Regions from separate parts of the Arthrobacter sp. MDB1-55 genome, predicted to be linked through region 1. Evidence: predicted binding sites of a transcription regulator. Region 1 holds the regulator's gene; each other region holds the start of a gene.
What was found. Region 1 encodes LexA, which represses DNA repair genes until DNA is damaged. Its sites were predicted from a motif close to TCGAACANNTGTTCGA; they were not measured.

Region 1 (4,342 bases):
AGCAGCAACCTCCTCCGCGGTCGACTGCGCATCGAGGTTGAAGTTGTCTCCCCTGGCGCCCGTCAGATACTCGGTGCCGGTGGATCCGGCGAGCAACGGGTACATCGAGTAAGTGGGCGGGAAGCCGATGGCCTTTCGCCCCGGTCCGCCGAAGGCAAGCAATATGTGCTGCAGAACTTCATTGGACCCGTTGGCCGCCCAGATGTTGTCTGGACCAAGGCCGTGACCGAGGTACATGGCCAGGTGCTCCCGCAGGAGGGTGAACTCCCTATCCGGGTAGCGATTGAGGCCAGCTACTGCCTCTTGTACCGCTTCGACTATTGCAACGCGGACGTCTTCCGGGACGCCATGGGTGTTCTCGTTGACATTCAGCAGGATCGGAACATCGATCTGGGGAGCTCCGTATGGCCGGAGGCCCCTCAGGTTCTCTCGAATCGGCAGGCGGCTGAGGCGTTCAAGCTGATCGGTCACTACCCGAGTTTAAGGCCGCTCGATCCGCAACGCAGAATCGCACCGTGCGACCTGTTGCCGTGTTACGCCGGTTACGTCACCCACCCGCGCGAAGCATGTCTACCTGGGCTACGGGGCGTCCACTGGAATATGCAGGGACTGGCCAGCCTGCACGGTGGAGGATGCCAGAGCATTGAGCTCGACGATCTCCTGGACAACCGCACGTGGATCCCGTTCGGGTGCATATTCGGCTGCCAACGTCCAGAGAGTCTCTCCGGAGGCGACGTTGACCCGCACGGTGTCCGAGACGGCGCCGCCAACGCCGGTGGCCTGAGCCTGCGAGGTGAAGAATGAGCCGACAATGAGCGCAGCTGCGGCAAGGAGAGCAAGCGGCACGGCTACCAGCACGATCCACCCACGGCGCGTCAGGTGCAGGCGAACTGGCTTGCCGGCCCCGGGACGGGAAGCGATGTTGAAGCTAAGCGAAGGAGCTGATCCTGCAAAATGGAGCGTCGACATGGCGTCCACCTTTCTTCTTGTGCGGAGTCCCACAAGCTTTATTCGAACCTGTGTTCTATTCCTCTGGGTTTATTTTTAGCATCTTTGAACTAATATTGTCGAGACTCGCTCGAACAAATGTTTGAAAAGACGTTCCCTCTCCCCTAGCGTTGCTGGAAAGGGTGAGGGCGCGGCCGCTTTCGAAGACCAGCTCATCACCCACCACTGACAAAACAGGTTGGAGAGCCGGAGGGCCGGGTCCCGCCGGAGGGAAGGGATGCATTCTCGTGGCAGATCTCAACGCGGCAGGGGACATCACGGAGGTACCGCCGACCGACGTCAAGCGCGGACGCGGACGGCCGCGGGGCAGGGCCACGCCCAAGGGAATGACAGCCCGGCAAAAGAAAATCCTCGAAACAATCCAGCGCAGCGTGGCTGCACACGGCTACCCACCATCCATGAGGGAAATCGGAGACACCGTCGGTCTCGCCAGCCTGTCGAGCGTGACTCACCAGCTGGCCCAGCTTGAGCGCATGGGTTATATCCGGCGCGATCCAAAGCGGCCCCGGGCAATGGAGATACTTCTTCCCCTCACCCTGGGAGAGAGTTCATCGCGTGTGCTGCCCGACTCCGGCTCGATGGAAGAACCGGCGGCGTCTGCTGTTGACGCGGCCATGGTTCCGATGGTCGGACGCATCGCCGCAGGCGGCCCGATCCTGGCGGACCAGGTAGTGGAGGACGTCATGCCTCTCCCCCGGCAACTCGTCGGCCATGGGGACCTCTTCATGCTGCGCGTCTCCGGCGACTCCATGATCGACGCCGCTATCTGCGACGGGGACTGGGTGGTGGTCCGCAAGCAGAGCAACGCCGAGAACGGTGACGTGGTGGCAGCGCTGCTGGACGACGAGGCGACCGTGAAGACCTTTCGGCAGCGGGACGGCCATACCTGGCTTCTGCCGCAGAACACCAGCTATGAGCCGATTCTTGGGGACCACGCCACGATCATGGGCAAAGTCGTATCGGTGATGCGCGCCCTCTGACCGGCCGCTCCGGCAGCCCTGGACTTAGGCGGCGTGCGTCGCGGCCAGCCGGGAGAGAACGGCGAGTGCCGTTGCCCGGTCCGTCGTCGGCCAGAAAGGCGGCAGTGCGGATCGCAGGAAGCCCCCATAGCCGGCCGTTGCAAGACGGGAATCCAAAATGGCCACCATCCCCCGGTCGTCGTGCGCCCGGATCAGGCGGCCGGCACCCTGAGCGAGGCGGACGGCCGCATGCGTAGCTGAGACGTGCATAAACCCGTTTCCTCCCGACTTGGCAACTGCCCGCGTCCGGGCAGTCATCAGCGGATCGTCCGGCCGGGGGAAAGGTATACGGTCGATCGTCACCAGCCTGCAGGAACTTCCGGGCACATCAACGCCCTGCCACAGTGACATAGTGCCGAAAAGGCAGGTGTCCGGTTCTTCGGAGAACTGCTTAACCAGTGCCGACATGGAGGATTCTCCCTGGCACAGTATCTCGACGTCCACCCGCGTGCGCAGAGCGTCGGCTGCCTCCTCCGCGGCGCGACGGGACGAGAACAATCCGAGCGCTCCGCCGCGGGAAGCCGTGATGAGGGCAACGAGTTCGTTCAGCTGTTCCTCCGAGGTGCCCCTGCCGGGTTTCGGCAGGTCCCTGGCAACGTACAGAACTCCCTGCCGGGGATAGTCGAACGGGCTGCCGACGTCGACGCCGGTCCACGAAGGAGCGCCCTCTCCCGTTAGCCCCAAAGAACCTGCAACAGGCCCGAACTCGGAGCCGATGGCCAGGGTCGCGGAGGTGAGAACGACTGTATGGTCCTCGAACAGGCCGCGCCTCAGCCGGCCGGCAACTGAAAGAGGGGCGATGCTGATTGTCGCCGGCGAAGAATCATCCGCGGAGGAATAGCCCGAGCCGGGCGTGAAGGTGCTCGGTCGATGGGCCCAGAGCACTTCACCCGCGCCGCCTGCTGCAACCATCCGCTCGGATAGCTCCAGCAGCATCAGCAGGCGGGAACGGGCCATTTGGCGTCCGCCGTCGGCCGACTGGGCCGCCCCGTCCGAACTCGACTCGGAGAGTGCCAGGCGGCAGGCTTCCCGCAGCTGGACGAGGGCGAGTTCCTGCTGCTCGCTGAGGCCGCCGGCCATCAGCCCGGTGGGCTGGGCGTCGAAGGCCAGCTCGAAGGCCGCTTGTGCCGCCTGCAGGGTGTCCGTGCTGGCGCTCAGATGACGCCTCGCTGCGGACGAGGCCGCCCCGATCAGAGCCCCTGACAGCTGACCGGATACGGCCGAGGTGACGCGGTCGTGTAATTCATGCGCCTCATCGATGACCACCACATCATGCTCGGGCAGTACTGCAAGCCCCTCGAATGCGTTGATCGCCAGCAGAGCGTGATTGGTGATGACGATGTCCGCCTGCCCGGCCTTCTCCCGCGCCCGCTCACTGAAGCATTCCTCAGCGACCGGGCACTTCTGCGCTCCGAGACACTCCATGCTCGACACGGAGACCTGGCGCCAGGCGCGGTCGCTCACGCCGGGAAGAAGTTCATCCCGGTCCCCGGTGTCCGTCTCCTCAGCCCACTCCCGCAACCGGACAATCTCACGGCCCAGCGGTGTACTGGGGCCGGCCGACGGATGCGGTGAAGCGGCGTCTCCGTCCAGGGAGAACAAGGCGCCGGAGTCGTCCTCGTCGGGAAAGCCCCCCGCAGTCTTGTGCTTGCAGACGTAATTGCTTCGGCCTTTGAGCAGAGCCACATTCACCGGCCGGGGCAGGGCTCCCTGCAGGGTGTCAAGGAGCCGGGGAAGGTCGCGATTGACGATTTGCGCCTGCAGTGCCAGCGTCGCCGTTGATACAACGGAGGTCGTGTCGCTCTTGACCGCGTGCGCAATGAGCGGCAGGAGATAGGCCAGTGACTTACCCGTTCCGGTGCCGGCCTGCACCAGTAGGTGGGTGCCGCTGTCGATAGCTTCCTCGACCTGACTCACCATCTCATGCTGCCCGCTGCGCTGCTGTCCGCCCATCGCTTCCACGACGGAATCGAGCAGTTGAAGGGGACTTACGTTCCCCTTAGCCATGCTTGACGAACGGCTCCAATTCTGCGGCCAGGCCCTCCCTGACCATGACCTCAACCTCTGTACCGTCTTCGATGTGCTCCAGACGGAGGATTTCCGCATCTGGTTGGTGCAACCGGCTGACGATCTCGCCGCGCTGGTAGGGCACCAACAGGGTCAGCTTCACGCTGGGACGCGGAATCGCCTGGCTGATCAGGTGCAGCAGCTCGTCGATTCCCTGACCGGTGCGGGCCGATACGATAGCGTGCCGCGGTTCCCGCTGCCGAAGGCGTTCCAGGACGAAAGGATCCGCAGCGTCGGCCTTGTTGAGG
Region 2 (4,342 bases), on a different contig from region 1:
GATCGGCCCCTGGTCGACGTGGATGACCTTGTCGAGGTGCTGGAGGCCGTCGATTCGGCGGTGCCGACCGGCGACCTGCTTGGCGCCGTTGAGCTTGTTCGCGAGGACCTTGTACAGGATCTCATTGACCAGGGTGGACTTGCCCGATCCGCTGACCCCCGTGACGGCAGTGAGCACGCCCAGCGGGAAGGTGGCGTCGACGCCCTTCAGATTGTGCTCACGAGCGCCGACGACCTTGAGCTGCCGGGAACGGTCGATCTTTCGACGCTTCGCCGGAGGCTCGATCTTCCGCCTCCCCGAGAGGTAATCGCCCGTTATGGACCGCTCGTTGCGCAGCAGGTCCTCCAAGGAACCCGAGTGGACTACCTCGCCGCCGTGCTCACCGGCGCCCGGGCCGATGTCCACGATCCAGTCCGCTTCGTTGATGGTGTCTTCATCGTGCTCAACGACGATCAGTGTGTTTCCGAGGTTTCTCAGCCGCGTGAGGGTCTCGATGAGACGGCGGTTGTCGCGCTGGTGCAAGCCGATGGAGGGTTCGTCGAGTACATACAGCACGCCAACCAGGCCGGAGCCGATCTGGGTGGCCAGGCGGATACGCTGCGCCTCACCGCCGGACAGCGTACCTGCCGCCCGTTCGAGATTGAGGTATTCGAGACCGACATCCAGCAGGAAACGAAGGCGGGCCTGTATCTCCTTCAAAACCTGGGAGGCAATCTGCGCCTCGCGGCCCGTCAGGACGAGGTTGTTCAGGAAGTCGCTGCATTCGCGCATCGGCAGGGCCGCGACCTCGGCGATCGAACGGCCGTTGATGAGCACCGACAGGGAAGCGGGATTGAGCCTGGCTCCACCGCATTCGGGGCAGGGAACCTGCCGCATGTATTCCTCATAGCGGTCCCTCGCGTAGTCGGACTCCGTCTCGAGGTGCTTGCGGTGAATGTACTGGACCGCTCCCTCAAATCCGGTGCTGTACTTCCGTTCACGTCCGAATCGGTTGCGGTACTGCACAACGACCTTGTGGTCCTTGCCGTACAGGGCGGCATCCCGGGCGTGCGCGGGCAGCTTCTTCCAGGCGGTATCCATGGAGAAATCGAGCTCCTTGGAGAGCCCTTCGAGGAGGCGTGTCCAATATTCGAGGGTGGCGGCGCCGAGTGCCCAGGGGGCGATTGCGCCTTCGCGGAGCGAAAGGTCAGGGTTGGGTACGACGAGTTCCTCATCGACTTCAAGCTTGGTGCCGATACCGGTGCAGGCCGGGCACGCACCGAAAGGGTTGTTGAAGGAGAACGACCGGGGCTCGATCTCATCCAGCGCAAGCGGGTGCTCGTTGGGGCATGCCAGATTCTCGGAGAATGCGCGCAGCCGATGCGGATCGTCGGACTCGAGGTCGACGAAGTCTGCCAGCACCCGCCCCTCGGCGAGCTTGAGCGCCGTCTCGATGGAATCGGTGAGCCGCTGCCGTACACCCGGTTTGACGACCAGGCGGTCCACGACGACCTCGATGGTGTGCTTGAACTGCTTGCCCAACTTCGGTGGATCGGTGAGCTGGATAAGGTCACCGTCCACGCGTGCCCGGGAGTATCCCTTTGCCGACAGGTCCTGGAAGAGATCGACGAATTCACCCTTGCGGCCGCGCACGACGGGCGCGAGTATCTGGAACCTTGTGCCTTCAGCGAGCTCCATGAGCTGGTCGACGATTTGCTGTGGAGTTTGCTTGGTGACCGCTTCACCGCACTGCGGACAGTGGGGCCGACCCACGCGTGCCCACAGCAACCGCATGTAGTCGTAGATTTCGGTGATGGTTCCCACGGTGGACCGCGGGTTCTTGCTGGTCGATTTCTGGTCGATGGAAACCGCAGGAGACAAACCCTCAATGAAGTCGACGTCGGGCTTGTCCACCTGTCCGAGGAACTGGCGTGCGTAAGCAGAGAGGGATTCGACGTAGCGGCGCTGCCCCTCCGCGAAGATGGTGTCGAAAGCGAGGGAGGATTTACCGGAGCCGGAGAGACCGGTGAAGACGATCATCGCGTCCCGGGGCAGGTCCAAATCGACGTTGCGCAGGTTGTGTTCCCGTGCACCCTTGACCACAAGCCGCGAGAGATCCTGGGGCATTTTGTCGGGGTGGGCGAAAGCGGAATCCACGGAGGTTGCTATAGACACCATTTCACTTTAGAGGAAACAGTGTTCGAAGACATATTCGAACGTCGATTTTTCCGGGTATTCGCGGCGTGTCGCCTCGTATGTTCACCGACGGCGCAGAGCCGCCCGCAAATAAGAGACTGCTTCCTCCTCGGTCAGGCCGTTCGCCTTGATGAGCCGTGCATACTCGGCCGCACCTTCTGCTGCCTTGCGCCGCGCCTCGTCCCCCGCCGCCGCGACCACAGTCCCCGCCCGCGAACGTGTGACGACAATATGCGCCTGCTCCAGTTCCCGGTAAGCCCGGGCAACCGTATTGACTGCAACACCGAGATGGCCCGCGAGAGTGCGGACCGGTGGCAGCCGGGTACCCACCGGCAGGGAGCCGTCATTGGCGGCGTCCAGTATCTGCACGCGCAACTGTTCGTACGGGGGCACTGAGCTGTTGGGATCGATCCGCAGCCACGCCGATACATCAGAATTCACGGTGCGCGCTCCTGGACGACAGTGGGAAAGGTGCTCACATTGTGCCACGCGGTGTCATGCATCACCATCAGTATTAGAGTTGCCCGCATGCACGATCTTGCCGATGTGACCATCAGGAGCATCTCTGTCAGCGAGATGGACAACAACGTTTACCTCATCACGGGGAAGGCGACCGGAGCGCAAGTCCTCATCGATGCGGCTGACGACGCGCCCGCCATCCACCGTCTGATCGCCGAAGGTGCTGCCGATGCGGAAGTCCCCTCACAACTGGCCCTCGTCGTGACCACCCACTCCCATTGGGATCACGTCCGGGCGCTGAAGGACGTTGTCCGGGCAACGGGCGCGCGCACGGCCGCCGGCGTGGAGGACGTCGGCGATATTGCGGTCCCCACCGATGTACCGCTCAATCACGGCGACGTGGGTGAGTTCGACGGTTTCGAGCTCGAAGCAATTGGGCTGCGCGGACACACGCCGGGGTCCGTCGCATTGGTGTACCGGGACCCCGACGGGCCCGTCCACCTTTTCACCGGCGACTCGCTGTTTCCAGGCGGTGTCGGTAACACCGGTGGGGACCCTCAGCGGTTCGAGTCCCTGTACAGCGACGTAGTGGAGCGGATCTTCAACCGATTCGATGACGACACCATCGTCCATCCCGGCCACGGTAAGCCGACCACTCTCGGGGCGGAACGGCCGTCTTTGGCCGAGTGGCGTTCACGCGGCTGGTGAGCCGTCCCTCCCCTGCTTCGCACCCACGGCGAACACACGCCTGAATGCAAAGAGAGTGCCGCCGTCGGGCTCGGGCGGATACGCCTCGGTAAGCAGGTCGGCGTAGGCGCGCTCGAACTCGGCGGCCTCGTCCTCAGCGAGGGCGGCAAGAACCGGGCGCAGCCCGGTACCTCGCACCCACTGAAGGACCGGATCGGCACCCGAGAGCCGGTGCTGATAGGTCGTCTCCCACACATCTGCTTCAAGACCCGCGTTGTTGAGCAGGCGATGATATTCCTCTGGTGAGCCGACGGCGTCGTCGTGTCTGAGCACAGATCCAAGCTGCTCCCTCCAACGCACGGACTCTGCCAGTCTTCGCATCAGCGAGTGCGAGGGCGCCGAGAAGTTGCCTGGAACCTGGAACGCTATCCAGGCGTGCTCCCCAAGGTCGCGGGCCCAGCGCGCCAGCAGCTCCTGATGCCCAGGCACCCACTGCAGCACAGCATTGGATACCACGACGTCGATGCCCGGCTCCACAGCCCAGTCCCGGACGTCGGCCAGCGAGAAGAGCAGGTTCGGAGGAGCATCCTTGAGCGCCCGTGCGCGGTCAATCATCTCCGGTGATGAATCCAGTCCCACGACCTCGGCATTGGGCCATCTGCGCGCAAGCACAGCAGTAAGCTCTCCGGGCCCGCAACCGAGATCAACCACCCGCCGCGGCGCGGCATGGCCGATCCGGCCCACCAGGTCGAAAAACGGTCGCGACCGGTGGTCGGAGAAGGCGGCATACTGTGAAGGGTCCCAGCGCATGAGGGCAAGCCTAGCCGTCGAGGGTTCAGGCCGACGGACAGGGCACATCCGGCACAAGCGGATAGGCTGGAACTAAATGACTATCCAGGAACATCTCCCCCAGCCCGGCGAAGCACCCGCTCCCGACGCCGACACCGTCTACACGGCCTTCCATTCCTGGTCCGCCAGCACCGGGATCACTCTGTACCCGGCGCAGGATGAAGCCGTCCTC
Region 3 (4,342 bases), on a different contig from region 1:
CTCGACGGTCTCTTCCGGGGTCTCCTCGCGTACCGGGCGCTGGTCATCCGTGGCCGGGTCCGTCAGTGAGGAGGCATCGTTCGGAACGGTACCTTCATCCTCGACCACCGGCTCAGGGGTGACAACCTTGGTCAGCGTCTGGGTATGGACCGTGGCCGTGACACCCGGCGAGATTTCAATGACGGCCTTGTTGTGTTCGTCATCGAGGGAAACGATGGTGCCGAACAAGCCGAAGTTGGTCATGACTTCGGTTCCCGAAACCATCTGGGTGCGCTGCTCGGCAACCTGCTGCTTCATCTTCCGTTGCTTGCGGAACATGGTGAAGATCAGGAAAGCCAGGGCCAACGGGAGCAGCAGGCTGAAGATGTCAAAGCCGCCGGTTGTCTGAGTGGTCTGGGCAACTACGTTTGCGAGCACAGAGAAGATCCGTTTCTATATTTGGTCGGCGCAGCGGGCCGCAACACATGCGGTTGCGACGCCGAATTCCGCGGCCACGCGCGGTCTGCAGGGGTACTGCCTTCAGGGTATCGACTCCGTGCCCCGTATTTCACAACGGTGAGACGGGACAGGAAACCGTGAACAGCGTTTCCGGCGATTTAGACCATGCGTGTGCCACACGTCATACCAGTCTACGGGGAACCCGGCGCAACTGACGCCTAGCCCTCGTTACGACTCCATTCCGTTTCGTTCTCCAGAGCGGTTCCCAGGGCGGGATCTTCCTGATAGACGGAGAACAGGTCCTCAGGCATGGCGGCAGCGACGGTTGGCGGCATGACCAGTCCGAGGTGTTCCCATGCAGCAGCCGTGGCAATACGTCCCCGGGGCGTTCGGCCGAGCATCCCTTCACGCACAAGATAGGGCTCGGCCACGGTTTCCACGGTCTCGGGCTCCTCACCTACCGCGATCGCGAGCGTGGAGAGGCCCACCGGTCCCCCGTTGAACTTCGTGATCAGGGCGGTCAGCACCGACCGGTCTAGCCGGTCAAGGCCCTTCGCGTCGACTTCGTACATGTCCAGGGCGGAACCGGCGCATCGTGCGTCTATGACGTCCACGCCGTGCACGAGTGCCCAGTCACGAACGCGGCGCAGCAACCGGTTCGCGATTCGGGGAGTGCCCCGCGATCGACCCGCAATCTCGGCAAAGGCCGCGGAGTTGACCCGCATGTCCATCATCATTGCCGAACGCCGGAGCACGAGTTCAAGCTCCGCGGTGGAGTAGAACTCAAGGTGCCCCGTGAACCCAAACCGGTCACGCAGGGGACCCGGAAGCAGCCCTGCCCGGGTAGTGGCCCCAACCAGCGTGAATGGCGGAAGTTCCAGCGGGATCGCGGTCGCCCCGGGGCCCTTGCCCACAACGATGTCGACCCGGAAGTCCTCCATGGCCATGTACAGCATTTCCTCGGCGGGGCGCGACATCCGGTGGATCTCGTCGAGGAACAGCACCTCACCTTCAGTGAGTGACGAGAGGATAGCCGCGAGATCCCCGGCGTGCTGGATCGCAGGACCGGAACTGATCCGCAGCGGGGCGTTCATTTCTGCTGCGATGATCATGGCGAGGGTGGTTTTTCCGAGTCCGGGCGGGCCGGACAGCAGCACATGGTCTGCGCTTCGACCGCGCATGCGCGACGCTTCAAGAACCAGGGACAACTGTCGGCGCACCCTCGCCTGGCCCACGAAGTCGTCGAGGTTCTTCGGCCGGAGGGCTGCCTCGACGGCCCGGTCCTCAGGATCGACCGAGGGCGAGACGAGAGGTTGTTCCTGATCTGCCGCCATCAGTTCACCGAGGCCCGTGCCGAGCTGCGCGCACCGTCCTGGCCGAGCCGGCGCAGGGTGAGCTTCAGGATGGCGCCGACGTCACCGGCAGCAGCGGTCTCCGGCGATTCCTTGACGGCTGCCTCTATGGCCGAGCCGGCGTCCTTCTCCGACCAACCGAGGCCCATCATGGCTGCGAGGACCTGCGACTGCCAGGCACCGGCTGAGGTTGCTGGTGAGTCAGCCTCGAGCGGAACAAGCTTGTCCGCGAGTTCGAGCACTATTCGCCGGGCCCCCTTGGGCCCGATGCCGGGAACCTTGCTGAAGGCCTTGTCATCACCCGACGACGCCGCGGTGCGGATGGCTGCCGGAGCATGCACGGCGAGGACAGCCAGCGCGAGCCTTGGGCCGACACCGCTGACCCCTAGCAGCGTTTCAAAGACCTCGCGCTCCTCCGGCTCGGTGAAACCGAACAGGGTCATCGAGTCCTCACGGACGATCATCGATGTGAAGACCTTGGCCTGGTTCCCGGGACGCAATGTTGAGAGGGTCTGGGGCGTTGCCTGCACCTGCATGCCGAACCCGTTGACGTCGAGGACAGCCGAGTGCAGGCCGACGTGGCTTACGGTCCCGGTCAGAGAGCTGATCATGCGTGCGGCTCCAGGTGCTGAGGATTGAAACGAATAACACCGAACATATCTACGAATCAGCGTACGGGCAGGCGGTGACTATTTCACGCCCGCCACACCGATGCCGAGGCAGAGGCGGATTCGCATACGGGCGCTTAGCGCCGTCGTCGGGCTTTCGCTTCTGCTTCTGCCCACAGTCGTTGCGCTGCGGTCAGGCCGGAACCGCCTTGCGCACGGACGGACGACGACGAACCGGTTCGCCAGGCGTGCGTGATGGCCAGCGCCAGTGCGTCCGCCGCGTCGGCGGGGGTCGGTGCGGTGGAAAGCCGCAGGATCTTCGTGACCATCTTCGTCACCGCAGCCTTGTCTGACTGGCCGTTGCCGGTAACAGCGGCCTTGACCTCGGTGGGCGTGTGCAGTGCGACAGGAATCCCGCGGCGTGCAGCCGCAGCAATCACGACGCCGGATGCCTGCGCTGTACCCATCACGGTGCTCACGTTCAGTTGACTGAAGACACGTTCGACGGCGAGGACGTCCGGCGCATGGGTATCAAGCCACGTGTCGACCGACTCCGCAATCATGAGAAGCCGCCGGTCGAGCGTGTGGTCAGCGGGTGTGCCAACCACTCCGACGGCCACGAGCGTGGCCCGGCGGTTTGGTTCGACATCGACCACCGCCAACCCGCAGCGCGTGAGGCCAGGGTCGATACCCAGGACGCGCAAGGTCACCCGGAACGCTCCGGGACCGCCTGAATGAGACTAATCGTCGCTCTCCAACTCGGCCATGACGTCTTCGCTGAGGTCTGCGTTCGAGTACACGTTCTGCACGTCGTCCAGCTCTTCGAGCGCGTCAACCAGCTTGAGGAACTTGCGTGCGGCATCGGCGTCGAGCTCCACCTGCATGGAGGGGACAAACTCGACCTCATCGGTCTCGTACTCGATCCCTGCTTCCTCCAGGCCGGCAACGACGGCGCGCAGGTCGGAGGGCTCGGAGTGAACGTCGAAGGAGTCCCCCGATTCCTTGACTTCTTCAGCGCCGGCGTCGAGGACTGCCATCAGCACGTCATCTTCGGACAGGTCCTTCTTCGGCAGCGAGACAACGCCCTTGCGTGCAAACAGGTACGCCACCGAACCAGGATCGGCAACGGTTCCGCCGTTGCGGGTGATGGCTACCCGGACCTCGGAGGCGGCACGGTTCTTGTTGTCCGTCAGGCACTCGATCAGCAGGGCTGAGCCCTGGGGGCCGCGCGCTTCGTAAATGATCTCCGAGTAATCGATGACCTCGCCGGTCAGGCCGGCGCCGCGCTTGATCGCGCGGTCGATGTTGTCGTTGGGAACAGAGGTCTTCTTGGCTTTCTGTACGGCGAGTTCCAGTGCAGGGTTGCCCGACAGGTCGGCTCCACCGGCACGGGCGGCAACCTCAATGTTCTTGATCAGCTTCGCGAAGGACTTTGCACGTTTGGCATCGATCACGGCCTTCTTGTGTTTGGTGGTTGCCCATTTAGAGTGCCCCGACATGCTCTGCCCTTCTGGTAGCGATCATCGATAGGAAAAGCTCGTGGATGCGGTGCTCACCGGTGACCTCCGGATGGAAGCTGGTGGCAAGCAGGTTTCCCGAGCGAACTGCAACAATTCTAGCGATCGGCGGTGCGTGGCCCTTGCCGGCGTCCTGCTCAGCGCCGTGTTCGGCCGGCGGAGTATCAGGCGCCTCGACCTGCGCGAGGATCTTCACCGACTCTCCTACCTTTTCCACCCACGGCGCACGGATGAATACCGCGTGGACATCGTCGCCGTCTCCCGGCAGCTCGGCGAACGGCAGATCCGTCTCGAAGGATTCCCGCTGCCGGCCGAAGGCATTGCGGCGCACAACGATATCCAGCCCGCCGATAGTCTGCTGGGGACTGCCCTGCAGGTCCACCGAAGGATCCGCAATGGTGTCGGCCAGCATGATCATTCCGGCACA
Region 4 (4,342 bases), on a different contig from region 1:
TTACGGTGAGACACTGTTTGCCGTCCTGCGTCCTGCACGCTACCTGGACGCGGAGGAGATCGTCGAATTCGGTGAACTTCATGTTTTCATCGGGCCCGACTTCATCGTCACCATCCGTCAGGCTGAGTCGCCTGACCTGGCGAAGGTACGACGACGGCTGGAAGCACTGCCGGAGCTCCTCGCCCTCGGCCCGCAAGCGGTGCTGTATGCAATTCTCGATGAAGTGGTTGACCAGTATGCGCCGGTAGTTGCGGGACTCGAGAATGACATCGACGAGATTGAGGATGAGCTCTTCAACTCCGCTCCTGACGTCGCACGCCGCATCTACGAACTTTCCCGCGAGGTCATCGGCTTCCAGCGCGCAGCACATCCGCTGCGTCCTATGCTCGATGCCCTGCTGCGCGGGGCCGAGAAGTACGACATGGATCTGGAGCTACAGCGCCGCCTTCGCGACGTTCAAGACCATGTGATTCGGGTGATCGAGCGTGTTGATTCCTTCCGAATCCTGCTGCAGAGTGCCCTCTCCGTCCACGCGACACTTGTGACACAGCGGCAGAATGAAGAGATGCGTCATCTTTCGGAAGCCAGTCTCGCCCAGAGCGAGGAAGTGAAGAAGATATCCTCCTGGGCGGCCATTCTTTTTGCACCCACACTGGTGGGCACGGTGTACGGGATGAACTTCGAACACATGCCGGAGCTTGGCTGGGCGTTCGGCTACCCCTTTGCGCTGGCCCTGATGGTCCTGATGGGGATCGGTCTCTATCTCACCTTCAAGCACAAGAAGTGGATGTAGCGCGCCGGTTCAGTAGAACTCGACGGTATCGACAACGTTCAGCATCGGCTCCCCGTCCAGTAAACGCCTCGCGTTCTCCGCGAACAACTCTGCGATTTTCCGCTCCTCGTCCTCATAGGTTCCCGCGTTGTGAGGACTTACGACGACGTTTGAAAGCTCCCAGAGCGGACTGTTCGTTGGAAGCGGTTCCTGTTCAAATACGTCAAGAGCAGCGAACCCGACGCGGCCGTCGATCAACGCCTCGGTCAGTGCCTCCTCGTCGATGGTGGTGCCCCGACCGACATTGACGACTGTGATGCCCGCCTTGACCTGTTCCAGCAGGGTGCGGCTGAGCATGTGACGGGTGGCATCGGTGGCCGGAAGGCAAAGCACCACGGCGTCGACGTCGGGAAGCAGGCTGGCGAGTTGCTCCGGCGGGACGATCCGTGAAACGCCCTCTGCTTCAATGCTGCGCCGGTGAACACCGACCACCTCAACTCCCAGCGCACTGAGTTTGCGGGCCACCGCCCGCCCGATCCCGCCCAAGCCGACGACGGCGACGCGCTGGTCCGCGATCAGCGGTACCGGACGCCGTGCTCCCCATGTATGTGCGCGCTGGTCCCGGAGCAGTTGCGGCAAATTCTGCGAGCCTGCCAGCACTCCGAAGACAGCAAATTCGGCCAGCGGCTCGGCATGAACTCCACCCGATGTGGTGAACGTGATGCGTTGCAGCTCCTCCTCGGCCAGCTTCGCCGCTCTGACCTGGTTGCCGCCACCTGCCGGAGTTGTGTGGACCCACCGCAGTCGGCGATTGGCGCGTGCGGCCCTCCCCAGCTCCGCGCCGGACTGACCCGGCACTCCGTACAGTGCGTCCGCACTGTCGATGAGAGCCTCATACGCCGCCTGCTGCTGTGGTGTCCGCTTGAAGTTCCTGTCGCCCAGATGATCCCCCGGGTAAAGCTGTGGCGGCAGCAGCGTCTGATCCCTCACCAGTTCGATCCGCGGCTCCAGTTTCTCGATAAGCTCGCACAGCTGCTCAGGCAGGGGAGTGGGAACGAACACGCGCAGATCCGCCATGATTCTCCTGTCGACTAGGGGTGTGATCGAGCATATGGGATGCCGGTGACCGCGTTCCGCGGGTGCCGTGTTTCGAGGTTCCGGAAATGTCAGTGGCGGGTGTTTGGCTTTCCTCATGACGTTGGAAATGGGGCTGGAGGAATCATCGCTGTATGCCGATGACTATGCTTGGCATGACTTCCTGACTGAGCGTGACTTCCGCCCTGAGGATCTTTGGGAGTTCGACTGTGAACTTTGGTCTCCAGGGGTCGGCAGTACACAGGCAGAAGGGACCGCCAATGCCCAGCCGGAGTCGGGCGGACAAACACCCGGTCGGCCAGAGGCCCAGCTTCAGCCTTCAATGCGGGTGTGGGAATCGGCGCCTCCCACGCATTCCGCGGCTACCGGAACGGACACGGATCATGCCAATGGGTTCGGCTTGGGTTCTCCGGATCCTGCTGGTCTTTGCGGGCGGGTGGTACTCACTGGGCTCGAAGCTCTTGATAACAGCGATACAGCAGACGCCTTGAAAAAACTTGCCGGGCTCCGGTCCTGGATTGATGCGATAGAAGCGCGCATTGTCGCTGCGCTCGCCGACAGGACTCGGGATGAAGTTCTGCACCGATTCCCGAGTGGGAACCGCGCGGAGGACATGGCTCAGTCCGTTGCAGCATCAGAGGTGGCCTTCACACTGAACATCCCGGAACGCACCGCGCACCGTCTGGTTGAGGAATCCGTGCAGCTGACCGCGAAGCATTCCGCCACCCTGGAAGCGCTTGAAGCCGGATCGATTTCCCGTCGTCATGCCATCCTGATTGCGGATGAGTCGCTCGGCATGCCGCCGAACGCTGTGCCGCTCTTTGAGCGGGCTCTGCTTGATCAAGCCCCTGATATGACTGTCCCCAAGCTTGCCCGCAGGGCACGCCGCCTCCGCGAAGAGCATCAGCCGCAAACCCTTCGCTTCCGCAAGGTCAAGGCTGAAGCAGAGCGGCACGTTGAGCTGCAACCGGATGATGACGGCATGGCCTGGCTGCACGTCTACCTTCCGGCGGAGCAGGCATGCGGCATCTACCAGCGGTTGACCAGTACGGCACGAAAGCTGAAGACACCGGATGAGTCCCGTACCCTCACTCAACTCCGGGCAGACGTGTTCGTGGACCTGCTCACCCACAACTGCAGCACCAATGAGAATTCAACGTGGCAGGGTATCACCGCGCACGTGAATGTCACCGTGCCGGTCCTCGCGATGCTGGAGGTTCTTAGGCAGGACGCCGGCGTCCCGGAAGACGACTCAGCGGGCATTCAAGAAATCCCCGGCGGTAGGGCGACCGGCAACGTGGACCCGCACGGCCTCAACCAGTTCGCGGAGCTGGAGGGATACGGCCCGATCGATTCTGCTACGGCCGCTCGACTGGCTGCACATGCGCCGTCTTTCACTCGAATACTCACTCATCCGGTCACCGGATCGGTATTGGACGTCGGACGCGAGACTTATCGACCGCCAAAACACCTACAGGACTGGGTTCGTGCCCGCGACTGAACGTGCAGGCATCCCGGTTGCAACCGGGCCGCGGTTGCCTGCGAAGTCGACCACACCGTGCCCTGGTCAAGAGGAGGAACAACCAGTCATTTCAACCTGGCATGCCTCTGTCCCAAACACCACCTGTACAAGTCGGAGGGCGTCTTCAGATACCGCCAGCCCGAGCCAGGAAAGATCGTTGTTCGTTCGCGCGCAGGGACCGAACGGACGTCGACGCCCGATCCGCCGTTCGGAAGCGCAATGGAGGGTGAAGCGGTAAGTTCCTAGGGAGAGCTCAACGTCACCATCAGTGCAGCCGTCACGCGCCAGCGCCTAAGCCGAAACGCTGACACGCCGAACAGAAGTGGAGAACCCGTGCCTGACCAGCCACACAATCCCATCGATCCCCGTCCCTTGGGAGTTACCGGCATTCTGGCCAGCCCGATCACCCTCGGAACCTCGTTTCTTGGTGCGGGGACCAGCCCGGGTAGTGCTGACGAGGCAGCCGCCGTCGAACTCGCGCGGACAATGCTTCACGGCCCTTACGCACTGATCGATACGTCCAACAACTACGCGAAGGGACGCAGCGAGGAGGTACTCGGTCTCGCACTCTCCTCGGGGGGAGTAGCGGAAGGACGCTCCATCGTCACCAAGGTCGACGAGGATCCAGCTACCCGAGCGTTCGACCGGGATCGCGTCCGGCGATCCTTCGAAGAGAGCTGCCGGCGGCTGGGTGTGGACAGATTAGGGCTGCTCCACCTGCACGACCCCTACTCCATCACCTTTGAAGAGGCAGCAGCACCCGGCGGTGCAATCGCCGGAATGATCGAGCTCAAGGAAGAGGGCCTGGTTGATGCGATCGGCATTGCCGCCGGAACTGTGAGCCTGATGAGGCAATACGTTGCAACCGAAGCGTTCGATGTCCTCCTCACGCACAACCGTTACACGCTCGTCGATCGAAGTGCACTCCCTCTGATCGAAGACGCAGTGAATCA

Region 2: uvrA (excinuclease ABC subunit UvrA) is a predicted target of LexA. The motif match lies at 2,180-2,195, and genes of this name have one in related genera.
Region 3: ruvA (Holliday junction branch migration protein RuvA) is a predicted target of LexA. The motif match lies at 2,441-2,456, and genes of this name have one in related genera.
Region 4: AC5RU3_RS07995 (DUF222 domain-containing protein) is a predicted target of LexA. The motif match lies at 2,150-2,165, and genes of this name have one in related genera.

The regions. Positions count from the first base shown of each region.
Region 1 covers NZ_JBNHID010000004.1:162,674-167,015, reverse strand. Annotated here, with positions in the region: gene AC5RU3_RS15420 (histidinol-phosphate transaminase) at 1-471, opposite strand, end outside; gene AC5RU3_RS15415 (LysM peptidoglycan-binding domain-containing protein) at 580-969, opposite strand; gene lexA (transcriptional repressor LexA) at 1,335-1,988, shown strand; gene AC5RU3_RS15405 (ATP-dependent DNA helicase) at 2,013-4,034, opposite strand; gene hflX (GTPase HflX) at 4,027-4,342, opposite strand, start outside.
Region 2 covers NZ_JBNHID010000001.1:1,225,391-1,229,732, forward strand. Annotated here, with positions in the region: gene uvrA (excinuclease ABC subunit UvrA) at 1-2,106, opposite strand, end outside; gene AC5RU3_RS05865 (GntR family transcriptional regulator) at 2,239-2,616, opposite strand; gene AC5RU3_RS05870 (MBL fold metallo-hydrolase) at 2,704-3,342, shown strand; gene AC5RU3_RS05875 (trans-aconitate 2-methyltransferase) at 3,328-4,131, opposite strand; gene AC5RU3_RS05880 (DEAD/DEAH box helicase) at 4,208-4,342, shown strand, end outside.
Region 3 covers NZ_JBNHID010000001.1:1,285,750-1,290,091, forward strand. Annotated here, with positions in the region: gene AC5RU3_RS06105 (preprotein translocase subunit YajC) at 1-417, opposite strand, end outside; gene ruvB (Holliday junction branch migration DNA helicase RuvB) at 657-1,772, opposite strand; gene ruvA (Holliday junction branch migration protein RuvA) at 1,772-2,401, opposite strand; gene ruvC (crossover junction endodeoxyribonuclease RuvC) at 2,536-3,108, opposite strand; gene AC5RU3_RS06125 (YebC/PmpR family DNA-binding transcriptional regulator) at 3,139-3,897, opposite strand; gene pdxT (pyridoxal 5'-phosphate synthase glutaminase subunit PdxT) at 3,881-4,342, opposite strand, start outside.
Region 4 covers NZ_JBNHID010000002.1:180,201-184,542, reverse strand. Annotated here, with positions in the region: gene AC5RU3_RS08005 (magnesium and cobalt transport protein CorA) at 1-793, shown strand, start outside; gene AC5RU3_RS08000 (D-2-hydroxyacid dehydrogenase) at 803-1,849, opposite strand; gene AC5RU3_RS07995 (DUF222 domain-containing protein) at 2,355-3,368, shown strand; partial or broken gene AC5RU3_RS07990 (HNH endonuclease) at 3,399-3,635, shown strand; gene AC5RU3_RS07985 (aldo/keto reductase) at 3,723-4,342, shown strand, end outside.